DNA from 2 places in the Chromobacterium sp. FG22 genome. Region 2 is predicted to be linked to the other one. Evidence: riboswitches for the same ligand, from Rfam matches in the RefSeq annotation. Region 2 holds a riboswitch; the other holds the start of a gene.
The links. A riboswitch is a leader RNA that binds a small molecule or an ion and turns the genes downstream of it on or off. The one in region 2 is predicted to bind FMN.
Positions count from the first base shown of each region.

Region 1 (8,180 bases), on a different contig from region 2:
CGCCCCGCAGTTGACCGCGATGAAGGGCTGGCCGGCGCGCGGGCTGGCCAGGTGGATGGCCTTGGCCAGCACTTCCTTGCCGGTGCCGCTTTCGCCGCGCAAGAGCACGCTGGCGCCGGTGGCGGCGACCATGCGGGCCTCGGCCAGCAGTTCCTCCATCGCCGGGCTGCGGCTGACTAGGCCGGAGCGCCAGCCGGCGGCGGCTTGATCGACCGCGCGTCCGGGGCCCGCCAGCGATAGCCCTTGGGCCACCTTGTCCAGCAGCGCCTTGCCGTCGAAGGGTTTGACCAGATAGCCGAATACGCCGCGGCTGACCGCTTCCACGGCGTCCGGCACCGTGCCGTGGGCGGTCAGCAGAATCACCGGCATCGCGGGGTAGCGCTGGCGGACTTGCTCAAACAGCTCCAGACCATCCATGCCGGGCAGGCGCCAGTCCGTCAGCAGCAAGTCGGCGCGGCGGGCCGCCAGCGCGTTCAAGGCCGCTTCGGCGCTGTCCAGCGCTTCGACCTCGTAGCCGGCGGCGCCGAGGCGAAGGCCGAGCAAGCGCAACAGATCGGGATCGTCGTCCACCAAGACGATGCGGGCGATGGAGCTCATGGCTGGCCTCCTTTGGTTTTGCTGGGTTTCAGCTGGAGTTCGCGCTCGACTTCGCGCAAGGCGTTGAGCTTGCCGTTCAAGTCGTCGTAGCGTTTTTGCAGATCGCGGTTCTGCGCCTGCTGTCGTTCCAGCGCTTCCGCCAGCTTGCGTCTTTCCTGCAGCTGTTGAAGCGGCAGCCGCGCAAGACCCTGGCTGGCCGGGTCCAGATTATCGGTTTTGGCGAGCAGACTTTCCAATTGGGCCTGCAGTTTTTGAACATCGGCGCGGCTCTCCGCCGCCTGCGCCTGTTGCAGCAGAGTCAGCAAGCGGGCGCTGCCGCAGCTTTCCCGTCCGGCCAGGCTCAGCGCCTGGATTTCCCGCGTCTGGCTCAGTAGCAGCAGGATCTGGTTGGCGTCCGGGCAACGGATGATGGGCGCGGCGGGCACGGCGACCGGCTGGCCTTGATGAGCGCAGGCGCTCAGGGCCAGCAGGCCGCACAGCCAAAGAAGCCGGCGCGCGTTGAGAGCCCAAAAGCGAGATGTCTTCATATCTTGTTCTCCGGTTCCGGCCACTGCAGGCGGAAGCAGGCGCCGGCCTGAGGTTTGGATTCCAGCGTCAGTTCGCCGCGCATCAATTGGGCGAAGCCGCGCGCCATCGCCAGGCCCAGCCCGGTGCCGGGCAGTTCGCCCGGCGGCGGCGAGCCGCTCCAGAACGGTTCGAAAATTTTTTCCCGATAGGCGTCCGGCACTCCGGGGCCTTGATCGCGGATTTCCAGCCAGACGCCGCCGGCGTCGCGGCCGTGGCGCAGGCTCAAGGCGCTGCCGGCGGGGCTGTGGCGGATGGCGTTGATCAATAGATTGTCCAGAATGGTTTCCACTTTGGAGCGGTCGCCGTTGACCCGATCCGCGTCGCCCAGGACGTCGGCGGCCAGGCGTTTGGCCTGCAATAGCGGACGGCTGGCCTGCAGCCGCTCCGCAATCAGCGCCGGCAGATCGAAGGTTTCCACGGTCAGCGTCTCGGACAGCCATTGGCCGGCATCATAGCGCAATAAGGCTTCCACGCGCTGACGCAGAGTTTGCGCATTGTTTTGCAGGATGGCGACGATCTCCTGCTGCTGCGCGGACAGCTGTCCTATCACTTCTTCGCGCAGCAGCGCGGCGGCTTCGTGGATGGCGGCCAGCGGCGTTTTCAGCTCATGGGACGCTTGGCGGAAGAAACGGCCTTTCTGTTCTTCCAGCGCCGCCAGCCGGCGGTCTAGCTGGGCCAGCTCGCGCGCCAGACGCTGCAGGTCGGCGGGGCCGGACTGGCGCCAGTCCTGCAGCCGCGCGCCGTCGCTCATCCGCGCGATCTTGGCTTGCAGCTTGCGCAGCGGCCAGCTGATCAACAAGGTCATCGCCAGCGCCAGCGCCAGCGCGGAGGCCAGCGACAGCCAGGCCAGGCGGTCGGCGGTGCGGCGCATTTCCGTGATCGAGTCCTGCCATTGGCGCTGGCTTTGTTCCAGTTGGCGGTTGATCAATTGGCCTTGCGCGGTCAGGTGCAGGTCCAGCTGGCGGAACAAGCGGTCGCGTTGCGCGCCGGCGCGCGCCGGCAGGGCCTGGAGTTGCGGCTGGATCGCCAGAATGGCCCGGGCGCTGAGCGTCAACTCGTCGTCGTCGCCGCGTTGCAATTTGCGTTGCGCCAGCTCGATCTCCTGCCAGGCGCCGGCGGCGGTTTTGGCCAGCGCGCGGTCTTTCAGGATTTGAGCCTGGCGGGTGGCGCGTTCGAATTGAATGGATTGCTCGCGCGACACGCGGTTGGCGTCCAGCCATTCCTTGGCTTGCTCCTGATGCGAGCGCAGCGTGGAGGCGGCGTGTCCCAGCTCGTTGCGCAGCTGGATCAGCACGGCCGAGGGCACGACGGCGACGATCAGAAAGCTGGCCAGCAACAGGCTGCGGAATGAAACGAAACGAAGCATGATGGGGTCGGCGTCGACGCCGCGGGCGTAGGCCCGCGGCTAAGGGCAAAGATCAAGCAGACAGCGGAGCGGCGGCTAAGTTCTGGCGGGAAATCCATTCAGCCAGTTCAGCCACGCTCAGAACGGGCAGCGCGTGCGTTTGAGCGTAGTCCGCGATTTGCGCGCCGCGCATCATGCTGCCGTCGGGGTTCATCAGCTCGCAGAGCACGCCGGCGGGCTGGAAGCCGGCCAGGCGCGCCAGTTCCACCGCGGCCTCGGTATGGCCTCGGCGGCTCAGCACGCCGCCGGCGGCGGCCACCAGCGGGAAGACATGGCCGGGGCTGACCACGTCGTCCGCCTGCGCTTGCGGGTGGACGGCGGCCTGGATGGTGCGCACCCGGTCGGCGGCGGACACGCCGGTGGACACGCCCTGGGCGGCTTCTATGCTGACGGTGAAGGCGGTGCCGTAGCGGCTGCCGTTGCGTTGCGTCATCGGCGGCAATTGCAGCCGGGCGGCGTGCTCGGCGGTCAGGCACAGGCAGACGATGCCGCTGCAATCGCGGATCAGACGCGCCATTTCGGCCTCGCTCAGCGCGTCGGCGGCCAGGATCAGGTCGGCCTCGTTCTCGCGGTCGTGATCATCGGGAACAATGACCGGCAGGCCGCTGCGCAAGGCGTTCAGCGCCGCCTCTACGCGTTGGGACAAGATGTCGGGGTGTGTGGCGATACTCATGGAAACGGTCCTCGGGTCGTTTGAGAAACAGGTTCCAGGGCGTGAAAAGGGCCGGCGCAAGCCAACCCGCGCGCACTAGCGCGCAGCGAACACGCCGCGGCCGCGCGTAGCGCGGCAGGCGGCCATGTCGTCTTCTCTCATCCGGACTATTACCGTCGGCTCTGGCCTGTCACCAGATCTGCTGACCTTCCGCCGGGAAGCGGAAGCGCTCGCGGGCTCGATCTTGCGATCATACCGCCGGTGGGGAATTGCACCCCGCCCTGAAGACGTTGCGTTGGCCCGCGATGATGGGCGGGCCAGCGGCGATTATAGCGCGGTGGTAAGATTGGGCATTCGTTTTTTTGGCCGGCGGCTGACACCATGATTGAAACCGACAACCTGTACGGCGGCGCGCCCGAGCCGCGCATCGTCACCCAGCAAAGCCTGTCCAGCCAGGAGGAGGCGCTGGAGCGCGCCTTGCGGCCCAAGCAGCTGGACGAGTACGTCGGCCAGAAGAAGGCGCGCGAACAGCTGGAGATCTTCATCGAAGCGGCCAAGCGCCGCAGCGAAGCGCTGGACCACGTGCTGCTGTTCGGCCCGCCCGGCTTGGGCAAGACCACGCTGGCGCACATCGTCGCCCGCGAAATGGGGGTGAATTTGCGCCAGACCTCGGGGCCGGTGCTGGAGCGGGCGGGCGATCTGGCCGCCTTGCTGACCAATCTGGAGCCGCACGATGTGCTGTTCATCGACGAGATCCACCGGCTGAGCCCGGTGGTGGAGGAAATCCTCTATCCGGCGCTGGAGGATTATCAGATCGACATCATGATAGGCGAGGGGCCGGCGGCGCGTTCGGTCAAGATCGATCTGCCGCCGTTCACCCTGGTGGGGGCCACCACCCGCGCCGGCATGCTGACCAATCCGCTGCGCGACCGTTTCGGCATCGTCGCGCGGCTGGAGTTCTACAACGCGGAGGAACTGACCCGCATCGTCAGCCGTTCCGCCGGCTTGTTGAACGTCAAGCTGGCCGACGACGGCGCGTTCGAAGTGGCGCGCCGCAGCCGCGGCACGCCGCGCATCGCCAACCGGCTGCTGCGCCGGGTGCGGGATTACGCCGAGGTCCGGGCCGACGGGGTGGTCAGCGCTCAGGTTGCGGACGCCGCGCTGGCGATGCTGGACGTGGACCCGGCCGGCCTGGACGTCATGGACCGCAAACTGCTGCAGGCCATTCTGGAGAAGTTCTCCGGCGGGCCGGTGGGGCTGGACAACGTCGCGGCCGCCATCGGCGAATCCACCGATACCATAGAAGATGTGATTGAGCCCTTCCTGATTCAGCAAGGCTATCTGCAGCGCACTCCGCGCGGCCGGATGGCGACGGCGTTGGCCTATCAGCACTTTGGGCTGCCGTTGCGGGATTGACGCGCCGGCCGGCGCTGTCGCTTGCGCGCAGCAGCATGGCCATCCCTTGATCGCCGCCGCCGCCGCGCGGGCGTACAATGCCTGCTTTCACGCATTCCGCTGCGGCGGGGGATGATTATGTTCTACGCTTTGTTCGGCCTGACCTTGGCGGTGGCGATCGCCACTTCGATTTTCACCGCGCGCTTTTTCGATCCGGCGGTCAACAAGATTCTGGCGCGAGTCCTGGGACGGGATTTGACCGATGCCTGGCGCAAGTACATTTTCTTCGCCATCGTGGTCACCGGCGTGTCCGGCGGCGTGCGGCAGTGGGCGTTGGAGAAGTACCTGCCGCCGGCGGCGGGCAAGGGCAGCACGGTGATGGAGCTGACCGGCGAACGCTGGTTGCTGGAGTTGTTCAATACCTTCATCGACACCCTGCGCTCGATTGCCTGGGTGATGTTGTTGTTCTTCCTGTGCGCGATGCTGGCCTATGTGATCATGAAGGCGGTGGAGATGCGCAAAGGCGAGCAGGCCTCCGACGAATGAAAAAATCCCGGTCATGGACCGGGATTTTTCTTTGAAGCGCGGCGCGGCTCAGCGGCCGATCTTGATTTGCGACCACAAGCGGTTCAGATCGCGGCGGGATTTCACGTCCAGATCTTTCAGCGCCACGTATTTGCCCTTGGCCGGCTCCAGCATGATCACCGGATTGGCCTTGATCTGCGGTTTGAAGAAGGCCTCGGCCGCCTTGACCGGATTGGTTGCGCCGATCTGGTTGGAAATCTCGGCGGCGTTCTTGCCGTCCAGCATGAAATTGATGAAGCGGTGCGCCAGGTCCGGACGCGGGGCGTCCTTCAACACCACCATATTGTCCACCGCCAGGATATTGCCTTCTTTCTGCGGCTGGTAAGCCAGCTTGAACGGGCGTTTGGCGTGCTGCGCGTCCTGCTGTGCCTGGAACAGATCGTTGGAATAGCCGTGTGCCACCCAGATATTGCCGACGGTCAGCTCTTTGATATAGCTCTGGTTGTTGAAGGCGGCCCAATAGGGCTTGGCTTTGCGGATCACGCCGGCCGCGGCCTTCCAATCTGCTGGCTGGACGGAGTTGGCGTCCTTGCCGAGATAGAGCAGGGCGGCGGACATCAGTTCGCGCTGAGAATCCAGCACGGTGACCCTGCCCTTGATCTTGGCCAGCACCGCGGGATCGAAGATCAGCGCCCAGCTGTTGGCCTGCGGCAGCACGCCGGCTTTTTGCAACTGGGTTTCGTTGTAGCCTAGCAAGGTCAGCGATACCACGGTGGGCGCGGCCACCTTGTTGCCGGCGTCGAACGGCGCGTTCAGGCTCAGATAGCCGGCGTTGAGGTTTTTCCAGTTGGGCAGCAGCGCCTTGTTCAGTGGCTGGGTCTTGCCCTGCTTGATCAGCGTGCTGACGGCGAAGGCGGTGGGAAACACCATGTCGTAGCCTTTGGCGCCGGCGGCCAGCTTGGCCAGCATTTCCTCGTTGTCCCCGTAATAGTCCTGCACCAGCCTGCATTTGCACGATTGTTCGAAACGCTTGGCGGTGTCTGCGGACAAGGCGTTGTTCCAGTTGTAGATATGGAGTACGTCCTCGGCCATTGCCGAGCCCCAAGTCAGAGCCAGAAGCGCCGAAAGGGCCAGCTTTTTCATACGCGTGAATCCTTAAGTTCAAAGAATGGGAGGGTAAAAAGGGAGGCGGAGCGAAGGCGCCGCGGCGCCTCCGCCTCCGTCACAGCGCGACCATATTGTCGCGATGGATCAGTTCCGGTTCGATCATATAGCCCAGCGCGGCCTCGATCTCGCGGGTGGGTTTTTGCATGATGGTGCGCGCTTCGCTGGAGCTGTAGTTGACCAGGCCGCGCGCCACTTCCTTGCCTTCCTGATCGACGCAGGCCACCGCCTCGCCGCGCAGGAAATCGCCTTCCACCGCGCAAACGCCGATAGGCAGCAGGCTGGTGCCGCGTTCCCGTACCGCCAGCGCCGCGCCGGCGTCCAGCACCAGACGGCCGGACAGCTTCAGATGGTCCGCCAGCCATTGCTTACGCGCCGCCATGCGGCTGGTGGGCGGCAGCAATTGGGTGCCGATGCCTTCGCCGTCCGCCAGGCGCGACAGCACCTGATGCTCGCGGCCGCAGGCGATCACGGTGGCCGCGCCGCTGCGCGCCGCGCGCTTGGCGGCGAGAATCTTGGTGATCATGCCGCCGGTGCCCACGCTGGAACCGGCGCCGCCGGCCATCTCTTCCAGCCGGGCTTCGCCGGCGACGGCTTCGTGGATGAATTCCGCGTCCGGGTGTTTGCGCGGGTCCGCGCTGTACAGGCCTTGCTGATCGGTGAGAATGATCAGCGCGTCGGCCTCGATCAGATTGGTCACCAGCGCGCCCAGGGTGTCGTTGTCGCCGAAGCGGATTTCGTCGGTGACCACGGTGTCGTTCTCGTTGATGATGGGCACCGCGTTCAGGTTCAACAGGCTGGTCAGCGTGGAGCGGGCGTTCAGGTAACGGGTGCGGTCGGCCAGGTCCTCGTGGGTCAGCAGGATTTGCGCGGTTTGCAGGCCAAAGCCGCGGAAGGCGGTTTCGTAGGCCTGGCACAGGCCCATCTGGCCGACCGCCGCCGCGGCCTGCAATTCGTGCACGCCCTTGGGGCGCACGGTCCAGCCCAAGCGCTGGCAGCCCTCGGCGATCGCGCCGCTGGAAACCAGCACCACCTGTTTGCCGCGCCGCTTCAGCTCGGCGATCTCCGCGGCCCAGCGATCAAGCGCCGCCCTGTCCAGGCCCTTGCCGTCATTGGTGACGAGACTGGAGCCGACCTTGACCACAATCCGGTCTGCGGCGTGAATAACCGAGCGCATCCAAAACTCCATAAGTCGAAAACGATAGATGCGGGGGAGTGTACCCGAAAAATCGGGGGGCGGACGGTCTCCAGCGGTGAGGGCGTCCGCCGGCGACCAAGCGATGGCGCCAGTCCGTTGATTACAAGGGCTTTGATCCGGGCAGCGGCATCCGGCCGGCCAGGCAGCACGATAAAAGCTTGATCTGGATCAGAAATGCTCGCTGTCGCGGTATTCCATGATCTGGAACAGCGGAGTCTGCGCGTGCAGACGCGACACCCGGATCAGGCTTTCCCGTTCGCCGTCGTGCAGGCGGAATTCGCGCAACTGGCTATACGGGCGTCCCGCCATCAACAGCAGTTTGGGCGCGCCGGCAGGCGTGGCCAGCAGCAAGACGAACTGAAAGCTGTCGCCGGGATGGGTAATGCTGGGCACGGCCAGCGCGGGCCGGGGCGGCCCGCCGATGAACTCCACGCCGCATTCGATCTCCCGCCCGTCCGCGCGCAGCGCGACCCAGCGAGCGATGCCCAGCTTGGCGTTTTCCGGCTGATTGGGAGGCGTGACCAGCAGCAACTCGCCGGCGCGCAAAGATTGATCGCGCGGTTGGCCGTGCAGCAGCAGGCCGTTGTCGCTCTGGTTGGAAATAGCCAGCAAGCAGGGCGGCGGCGGTGGGCGTTGGCGCGGCGTGTCTTCTTCCGCGGCGATGCCGGGTAACTGCC
Region 1 is NZ_JBMDJX010000011.1:1,178-9,357, forward strand. Features, by position in the region: gene ACODSD_RS12410 (sigma 54-interacting transcriptional regulator) at 1-597, opposite strand, end outside; gene ACODSD_RS12415 (hypothetical protein) at 594-1,124, opposite strand; gene ACODSD_RS12420 (sensor histidine kinase) at 1,121-2,530, opposite strand; gene ribB (3,4-dihydroxy-2-butanone-4-phosphate synthase) at 2,583-3,242, opposite strand; FMN riboswitch at 3,368-3,514, opposite strand; gene ruvB (Holliday junction branch migration DNA helicase RuvB) at 3,603-4,637, shown strand; gene ACODSD_RS12435 (hypothetical protein) at 4,755-5,162, shown strand; gene ACODSD_RS12440 (ABC transporter substrate-binding protein) at 5,211-6,284, opposite strand; gene proB (glutamate 5-kinase) at 6,364-7,482, opposite strand; gene ACODSD_RS12450 (hypothetical protein) at 7,672-8,180, opposite strand, start outside.
Region 1: another riboswitch for FMN. It lies ahead of ribB (3,4-dihydroxy-2-butanone-4-phosphate synthase); the one in region 2 lies ahead of ACODSD_RS13645 (class I SAM-dependent methyltransferase).

Region 2 (8,180 bases):
GTTCCAGGCAGATCTTGGGCAGCTGGGTGGTTTTGCCGGAGCCGGTTTCGCCGCAGATGATCACCACCTGATGGCCGTCGATGGCGGCTTTGATGTCGGCCAGTTTCTGGTTGACCGGCAGGGCGTCGTCGAAATCGGGCTTGGGCAGATGGGCGCGGCGCGCGGCCACCTTGGCGGCGGAGCGCTCGATCTGCGTCTGGATGTCGGCCAGCTGTCTGTCCGCGGGCTGGTTTTTCTTCAGCCGCTCGGCGGCGTCGCTCAGTTTGCGGCGCAAGGCGTGGCGGTCGCGGATCAGGCAGGAGGGGAGGTCGGCCTTGAGTTGGGCCAGCAGCTGGGCAGCAGTCATCGGGAAAAGAACACTGGATTACAGGAAAGCGGCGATTATAACAGCTGCGTGGCGGTCCGGCAGGCCTGGATTGCCGGCCGGACGCCGGCGGAACGGCTTATTTGCGCTGGCGGTAGCGGCCCAGCTCCGCTTTCAGCCAGCCGGCGCTGGCCACCGGTTGCGCCGAGCCGCAACGCACCTGATAGGCCTTGCCGCTGATGCTGCTTTGGGTGGCCGCGCGCTCGATGAAGCTTTCCGCGTTGCTGACCCAGTCTTTTTTCAGCAGATACTGGTATTTGTCGTTCAGATGATCGCGGGCCTCTTTGGAACCGTACCAACTGCCGTTGCGATTGAATTCGCAGCCGGATTGGGCCAGATAGTCCAATAGATGGTTGATCTCGTTCTTGGCGGCCGGGGTGGGCGCGGCGACGGCCGCGCCGGCGCTCAAACAAAAAAACAGCCAGATCGGCAGCTTCGGGGTCATGCTTCGCTCCATTGCAATTGGAATGCGCAGACTATGCGCGATGGGGCGGGGCTTGTCCAACTTCCGCGCCGCCTTTATGCTGTGCCGGTCTTCAGGGCGGGGTGAAATTCCCCACCGGCGGTATGTCGCGGCGAATGCCGGCGACGAGCCCGCGAGCGCCGCGCAGCCGTTTCCACGATGCGCGGGTCAGCAGATTCGGTGAGAAGCCGAAGCCGACGGTGAGAGTCCGGATGAGAGAAGACGCGCGCCAGGCCGTGAGAACCTGTTCAAAGTCTGCTGCGCTTCAGCGATACGGCGTTAAAAACGAGCTCAAAATGCTCATGTACCACTTGTACATTCCGCTTTTTCACTCGTTTTCGCCTTGTCTCGCCCTTGCTCGCGAGACTTTGAACAGGCTCTGAGAGCCCGGCGCGCTTTTGCGCGTCGGCATGGCCGCGCGCCGCCCTGGGGCGCTTTCCTTAAGTATTTACGGAGCCTCCACATGCAGCAAAACATCTACGACCATCCGGTCTTTTTCTCCCAATACCAAGCCTTGCGCGACAGCGACGCCGGGCTGAACGGCGTGCTGGAGCAGCCCGCCTTGCGCAGCGCGCTGCCGCCGCTGGCCGGCATCGACATCCTGGACCTGGGGTGCGGTTTCGGCGATTTCGCCCGCTGGGCGCGCGGCGAGGGCGCGGCCAGCGTCACCGCGGTGGATTTGTCCGAACGCATGCTGGAACAGGCGCGGGCGCGCACCCAGGATCCCGCCATCCAATACCAGTGCGCGGGCATCGAGGATTTTCAGCCTCCGGCCGCCGCCTATGATCTGGCCGTGTCCTCGCTGGCCCTGCACTATGTGGAGGATTACGCGGCGGCGGCGGCGCGCGTGTTCGCCGCGCTGCGGCCCGGCGGCGTGTTCGCGCTGACGGTGGAGCACCCGATTTGCACGGCCAGCCCTCAGGGTTGGGCGCTGGACGCGGCGGGCGAGCCATCGCACTGGACGCTGGACGCCTACTTTCAGCAAGATGCGCGCGCAAGCCGCTGGTTCGTCGACGGCGTGATCAAACATCACCGCACGGTGGAAAGCTATGTGAAAGGCTTGCTGGACGCCGGCTTCCAACTGCTTCACCTGGGCGAGCCCGCGCCGGACCCGCAGACCCTGGCGCATCGGGACGGTTTGCGGCCGCACGCGCGCCGTCCGGCCCTGCTGCTGCTCTCCGCGCGAAAGCCGGCGCGTTAGCGCGGCCTTGCCGGACTGGCCCGAACCTGTTCAAAGTCTCGCGCAAGTCGCGGCAAGGCGAAAACGGCTGAAAAACGGCATGGCTGTTTTCAACGCCGTATCGCCGGCGCGTAGCAGATCGCAAACAGGTTCTTAGAACCAAGCCGCGCATGCCCGGTCCAGCAATGATCGGGCAAGAATCAGGAGGAAGGCGATGAGAAGCGGATGGGTAGCGGGGATTCTGATTCTGGCCTTATCGACGGCGCCCGCCGTCGGCAAGACCCCGCCGGAACGGGCCGTCATCGAACCGGCCCACATCGTCGAGGCCATCAAGCTGCAGCAGGAGGCGGACGCCGCCAAGGACAGGCCGCCACAAAACGGCGGGCCGTGGTTTACCGTATTGGAGGGCAAGCGTCCCATCATCGTCACCGCGCCGCACGCCACCAGCCCGTTCCGCGACGGGCAATACCGTTTCTCCGACGGCGGCGGCACCGCGGCCTTGGCGGCGATGCTGCACCAACTGGCCGGCGCCACCGCGATCTACACCACCCGCGCCTCGCCGTCTGATCCCAATTACGAAGACGACAACGCCTTCAAACGCAAGCTGGCGGCTTTGATCGCCGATCAGCGCCCCTTGCTGGTGCTGGACCTGCACGGCAGCCATCCTTACCGGCCTTACGACGTGGATTTCGGCACCTTGAACGGGGCTTCGCTCCTGGGCAAGCCCTGGCTGCAACAGCGGCTGGAGCAGCGTTTGCGAGGGCAGGGCGTGCTCAATGTCTCCGACAACTACTTCGCCGCGTCCAAGCATCAGACCATCGCCAAATTCGCTTCGCGGCTGGGCGTGCCCGCCATTCAGCTGGAAATCAGCAGCACCTGGCTCACGCCCTCGGACGGGAATCTGGCCGCGCATCGTTTCTCCCAGCTCTTGCAGGCGCTGGTGCGCTATGTGAGAGAGGTGGAGGACTAGGCGCGGCGCTCAGGCGTCGTGCCAGCGGGAGCGGTTTGGCACGGCGCAGCCGATATCGGCCTCAGGCTGGTTTGGGACCGATGGCGAATGCACCACCAGCAAGGACGCGTCGTCCAAGATGGCTTCGTTCTGGCGGTGGCGCTGCAGCGCCTGCAATACGGTATTGCCGATCCGTCCGGGCCAGCCGGCTTCCACCGCCTTGATCACGCCGTCCAGGCCAAACATCTGGCCATTGTCCGCCTGGGCCTCGGTAATGCCATCCGAGCAGACGACCAGCGCATGCTCCGGCTTCAACATGCTGGTCTCCAGCGAACGGTCGAACTGTCTAGCCGCCAAAATGCCCAGGGGCGGGTGCTCGGAACGGAATTGCTTGACCTTGCGCCCTTGCGGATCAAACATCAGCGCGCAGGGAATGCCGCCGTTCCAGACCTGCACGGACTGCGCGGCCGCGTCGATTCCAATGAGGATGCCGGCGACGAAGCGCCCGGAGGGCAGCAGGCGGTGTAGTTTGTCGTTGATGGCCGCCGCGATGTCGCCCAAGGCCGCTTGCGCCTGAGCCAGCTCGTAAAAGCACTCCACCGCCGGGATGGCGCTGATGGCCGCGGTCAGACCGTGTCCGGTGCAATCGGCCAGCATCAGGTATTCCCGATCCGCCGCGCGGGCATAGCAGACCAGATCGCCGTTGAACTGGGAAGCCGGCCGCAAATGACGCCAGACATGGGCCGGCAGTTCCAGTTGTTGCCGATTCAGTCGCTCGATCAGCTCCAAGGCGTAGCTTTGTTCGCGCTCATTGTTCTGGAAATAGCGCTCCAGGCGCACCGCGTCCTGGTTGATCTGCCGCTGCATTTGGGCGATGCGCAAAAATACCTGGATCTTGGCCGTCAGCAGGTCCGGGCTGACCGGTTTGGTCAGATAGTCGTCGCCGCCGGCCTTGAGGCCTTCGATCAGATCTTGCTGCTGGCTCAGGCCGGTCAGGAAGATGATGGGCACCCAGTGTTCTCCGAACAGGGTCCGCAGCTCCATCGTGGCCTGCAGCCCGTTCATCACCGGCATGATGATGTCCATCAGGATCAAGTCGTAGCCGACTGTCTTACACATGGCGACGGCCTCCCGGCCATTGCCGGCGAGATCGCATTGATAGCCCAGGTCTTCAACGAAGGTGCGGACCATCAGGCTATTGGTGGCGCTGTCGTCCACCAGCAAAATTTTGGGCTGGGGCATGCTGTTTCCATTACGTGTCAGGAAAGGGAAGCGAGCGGCGCAAACGAGCGCAAAGGCAATTACATTGGCATTGCACTGTGGGTATAGCATATGTGAGGCGGCGATGGCGCACTGCGGCAATAAATATCAGTCCGCGCGGCGGATTGGACTTTGCCCGCCTTCGTCAATTTCCGCCAGGGCGCGGGAAACCCCGTGCTAGTATGCGGGTTTTGGCGGCGCAAAGCGCGGCCCGTTTCATCCCAGAGAGCATTAGACCCCCGATCATGAAATTCGCGACGCACACCATTGCGCTGGCCTTGAGCCTGGCGTTGATCAGCCCGGCCAGCCTGGCCGAACCCGAAGACATGCCTTTGCCCGGCGACGTGCAGATGGCGCCGGCGAGCAAGCCTGCGCGCAAGGCCGCGCCGGCCAAAACCGTTCAGGCGGCGGAACCGGCGCGCGCCAAAGAGCAAGCCAAGCCTGCTCGCCAGGCCAAAGGCAAGGCCAAGGCGAAATCCGCGAAGCAGGGCAAGCGTCAGGCCAAGGCCATTAGCGCCAAGCAGACGCGTCACGGCAAGGCGGCGGCCAAGCCGGCAACAAAAAAATCGACCGTCAAAAAATCGACGGCCAAAAAGCCGCGTCACGCAGCCAAAACCGCAAAGCGCGCGCCGCAGGCCAAGGCGCCCGCTAAAAAAATCAGCAAAAACAAAAAGGTAGGAAAAAGCGTGAAGAAGGCGCATAAAAAGGCGCCGAAAAAGACGCGCTGACGGCTTGCCAAAGCCATTGAGGCAAGACATAATACGCCTCTCTTCGCCGGTGTAGCTCAGTTGGTAGAGCACCTGACTTGTAATCAGGGGGTCGCGAGTTCGATTCCTGCCGCCGGCACCAATAAAATCAAGGGCTTATAGAGTTTTCTCTATAAGCCCTTGGTGCGTTTTAGGGGAGTGCCGGCCACGTTGGCTGATATTTCCCACTGCGCCAAAATATCGCCGCCCCGCCGCTTCGCGCATTGTTACGCTTTTTCCCCATACTTCTTTAGCCAAGAATCGTCATCATCCCTACAAGCCGTCATAAAGCATTGTTTCTGTAGAAAAAATACTTTAGTCGGCTACTTATTGATGTAACGGCGACATTAATCGGCACGCCAATCGTTAATTTGACGCACCCCTTATGGGAGACTGACAAATGACTGGAGATGGCAATTTCCTCACTCCGGAAGGAATGAGAGTCGATATCGAGACAAGCGCGGCCGAAACGCTGAGAATTCTGAATCAGAACTTTCCATGGGCGCCGAACTTGCAGTTCGACCTTATGGCTTTTAGAGAGTGCTGGAATTTTGCAACGGCAAGAATTGGCTGGCTGTGGTTACAGACCCAAAGGGAACTGCAGTTTCATTTAAATTGGAAAGCCGGGCGAGCAGGTTTCTTGCAAGCCACCCTGTGTGCGCTGAACAGCCTCGCGATCTACGAGGCCCGCACCTCTTCCAGTTGGACGGTATACGGGGCCGCCTTCACCAGCGCTTTGGCCAATTTTTTCGCTTACTACGATAAGGGCCCAAGCAAAAGAAGCAAGAAAAAATTCTTTGGGATGCTCTTGGTTTCTGCCGGATACGCCTTTCTTTCGTATGCCGGCAGCAATGCCTATCAATTCTTGCTTGCCTATGACTCGATCGCATTTTCAATTTGCGTCATTTTAGTCGGCCACCATCTTGCCATCAGGGGATAGGCCCCTTTTTTCGAGGGCATAAAAAGACCCCAGCCAAATCAGGCTGGGGCTCATGGTCATAACAGGAGGCCGACATGAGGATGCCAGCTACTGCCTGTTATAGGCGGCCGGCATGCTTGTTCGAACTGACCAAAAGACGGGCGGCCATCATTGGCCGGCAGGCGAGCGCTCATTCCGAGAACGCTCTCGGCTTGAAGCGCAGCGGATTTTGAAACGCTTTTAAGCGGCAAAGCGCTTGCGCAGCCAGTAATCCGCGCTGACGTAGCGGCCGCCGCCGTAAAAGAACAGCACCAACAGCATGACGAAGTAGGTGGCGGCGAACTCCATCCCGTTGTTCAGGATGACCGGGTCGCCCAGTTCAGTGATGTAGTTGTAACGGCCGGGGAAGTTCTCCGCCAGCCAGGACAGGAAGCCGGCCAAGCGCTGGCTGGACTCCATGTCCTTGGCGGCAATGGCCAGCCAGCCGCGCGGCAGGTGCACCATGGCGCTGGCCGCGCTCATCAGCACCATCATGGGGATGGCCATCACCCGGGTGAACAAGCCGAGCGCGATGCAGACCAGGCCCAGCACCTCGGTGGCCGCGGCTAGAAAGGCGAACAGCACGGGGAAGGGCAGGCCCAGGCCGCCTTCGCTGGCCGGAGCGCCGAACCAGCTCACCGCCGCGCTGAAGCCGACCACCTTGGAATGGGCGCCGACATAGATCACCGGCAGCAGATAGAGGCGGACGCCCAGCAGGGCGATGAAGTCGTATTGCTTGCAAGCCGCAAGCGCCCGGTCGAAACCATTCATTATCTTGGCAATCATTTTCGTATTCCTCATATTGGGCGGCCGGCGTCGGACGCCGGCGCGCGCATGTCGCGCATCTGTATCAAGCCGGTGGCGAGCGCTTCCTTGAGCCAGGTCCAGAGCGTGTCGGGCGGAACTTCGGCCGACAGCGCCGGATAGGCGCAAGGCGTCCGCAAGGCCTCCAGCAGCCAGCGATCTAAGGCGCTCAGCGGTTTCCGGATCACCTGATGCCGGGCGTCGCGGAAGATGGCGTAAGGGCCGGCAAGCCCGGCGAAGTCCAGCTGCAGTTCAACGCAGGCCAGCGTGGGATTGAGCGAGAAAACGGAGCTTTCCGTCGCCAGCCCGGCGGAGGGCGGCGTCACGACGGCCTCTTCTATTTCCACGCTGAACAGCAGCCACTCGTATTCCAGGCATTGCCGCAGATCCGCGGGCAGGCCGGCTTGGGAGAAACAGAGAAACTCGGTGGCGATGTGGTGGAACTCGGGGCTGGACGAGGCGTGGCCCGCCAAAAAGTCGTCGATGCGGCCGCGCAGCTGCTCAGCCGACAGCCTGGCGCAGAACAAGGGGAAGACATGGCTCAGCACTTCCTCGACATTGCCGCGCAGAAACTGGCGGTAAAGCTCGACGGAACGCTCGCCCAAGGCCTCAGGGCCGCCCCGCAGCCGCCGGCTGAAGGTTTCGATGTCCGATATCGCGTTCATGATGTCTCCTTTGCCGCGCTCAGGCGGCCTGGGCCGCCGGCAGGTGGATGCGGCGCCGCAGCGCGGCCGCTTCTTCGCATAGTTCCAGCCACGGCGGCAACTGGTTGTCGCGCTCCAGCAGCAGCGGGCGGGAGCCGTGCAAAGCCACGGCGTGCCGGGCCAGTTCCAGCACCTCTTCGCATACGGCCGCGCCGTGGGTGTCGATCAAGATGCCGTCGTCGCGGCGCCAGTGGCCGGCGATGTGGAAGTAGCGGATGGCCTGGGACGGCAGATCGGCGATGAAGCGTCGCGGGTCGTAGCCGTGGTTGCAGGCGTTGACGTAGACGTTGTTGATGTCCAGCAGCAATTGGCAGCCGCTTTGTTCGACAACGGCGCGGATGAAGTCCGCTTCCTCCATCTGGCCGGCGTGGGCGTGGTAGTAGCTGATGTTTTCCAGGATCAAGGGTCGATCCAGGAGGTCTTGAACCTGGCGTATCTTGGCGGCGACGCGCGCCGCGGCCGCTTCGCCGCGGGGGATCGGCAGCAGTTCGTACAAATAACCTTGCCGATCACGGGAGTAACTGAGGTGGTCGCCGTGCAGGCGGATGCGATAGCGGTCGAGAAAGCGCTTGGCGCGCTGAAGATAGTCCGCGTCCAGCGGCAGCTCGTCGCCTATCGACAGGCTGAGCCCATGCGAGATCAACGGGTATTTCTCCGCCAGGCGGTCCAGCTGTTCGCGTTTGCGGCCGCCGATGTCCATCCAGTTTTCCAGCGTGATTTCCAGGAAGTCGATTTCAGGCTGCGGGGGGTGA
Region 2 is NZ_JBMDJX010000012.1:75,896-84,075, reverse strand. Features, by position in the region: gene hrpA (ATP-dependent RNA helicase HrpA) at 1-346, opposite strand, end outside; gene ACODSD_RS13650 (YfeK family protein) at 444-809, opposite strand; FMN riboswitch at 893-1,055, shown strand; gene ACODSD_RS13645 (class I SAM-dependent methyltransferase) at 1,291-2,028, shown strand; gene ACODSD_RS13640 (N-formylglutamate amidohydrolase) at 2,222-2,977, shown strand; gene ACODSD_RS13635 (SpoIIE family protein phosphatase) at 2,987-4,198, opposite strand; gene ACODSD_RS13630 (hypothetical protein) at 4,399-4,944, shown strand; tRNA gene ACODSD_RS13625 (tRNA-Thr) at 4,990-5,065, shown strand; gene ACODSD_RS13620 (hypothetical protein) at 5,363-5,902, shown strand; gene ACODSD_RS13615 (HvfX family Cu-binding RiPP maturation protein) at 6,122-6,706, opposite strand; gene ACODSD_RS13610 (HvfC/BufC family peptide modification chaperone) at 6,718-7,389, opposite strand; gene ACODSD_RS13605 (MbnB/TglH/ChrH family RiPP precursor modification enzyme) at 7,409-8,180, opposite strand, start outside.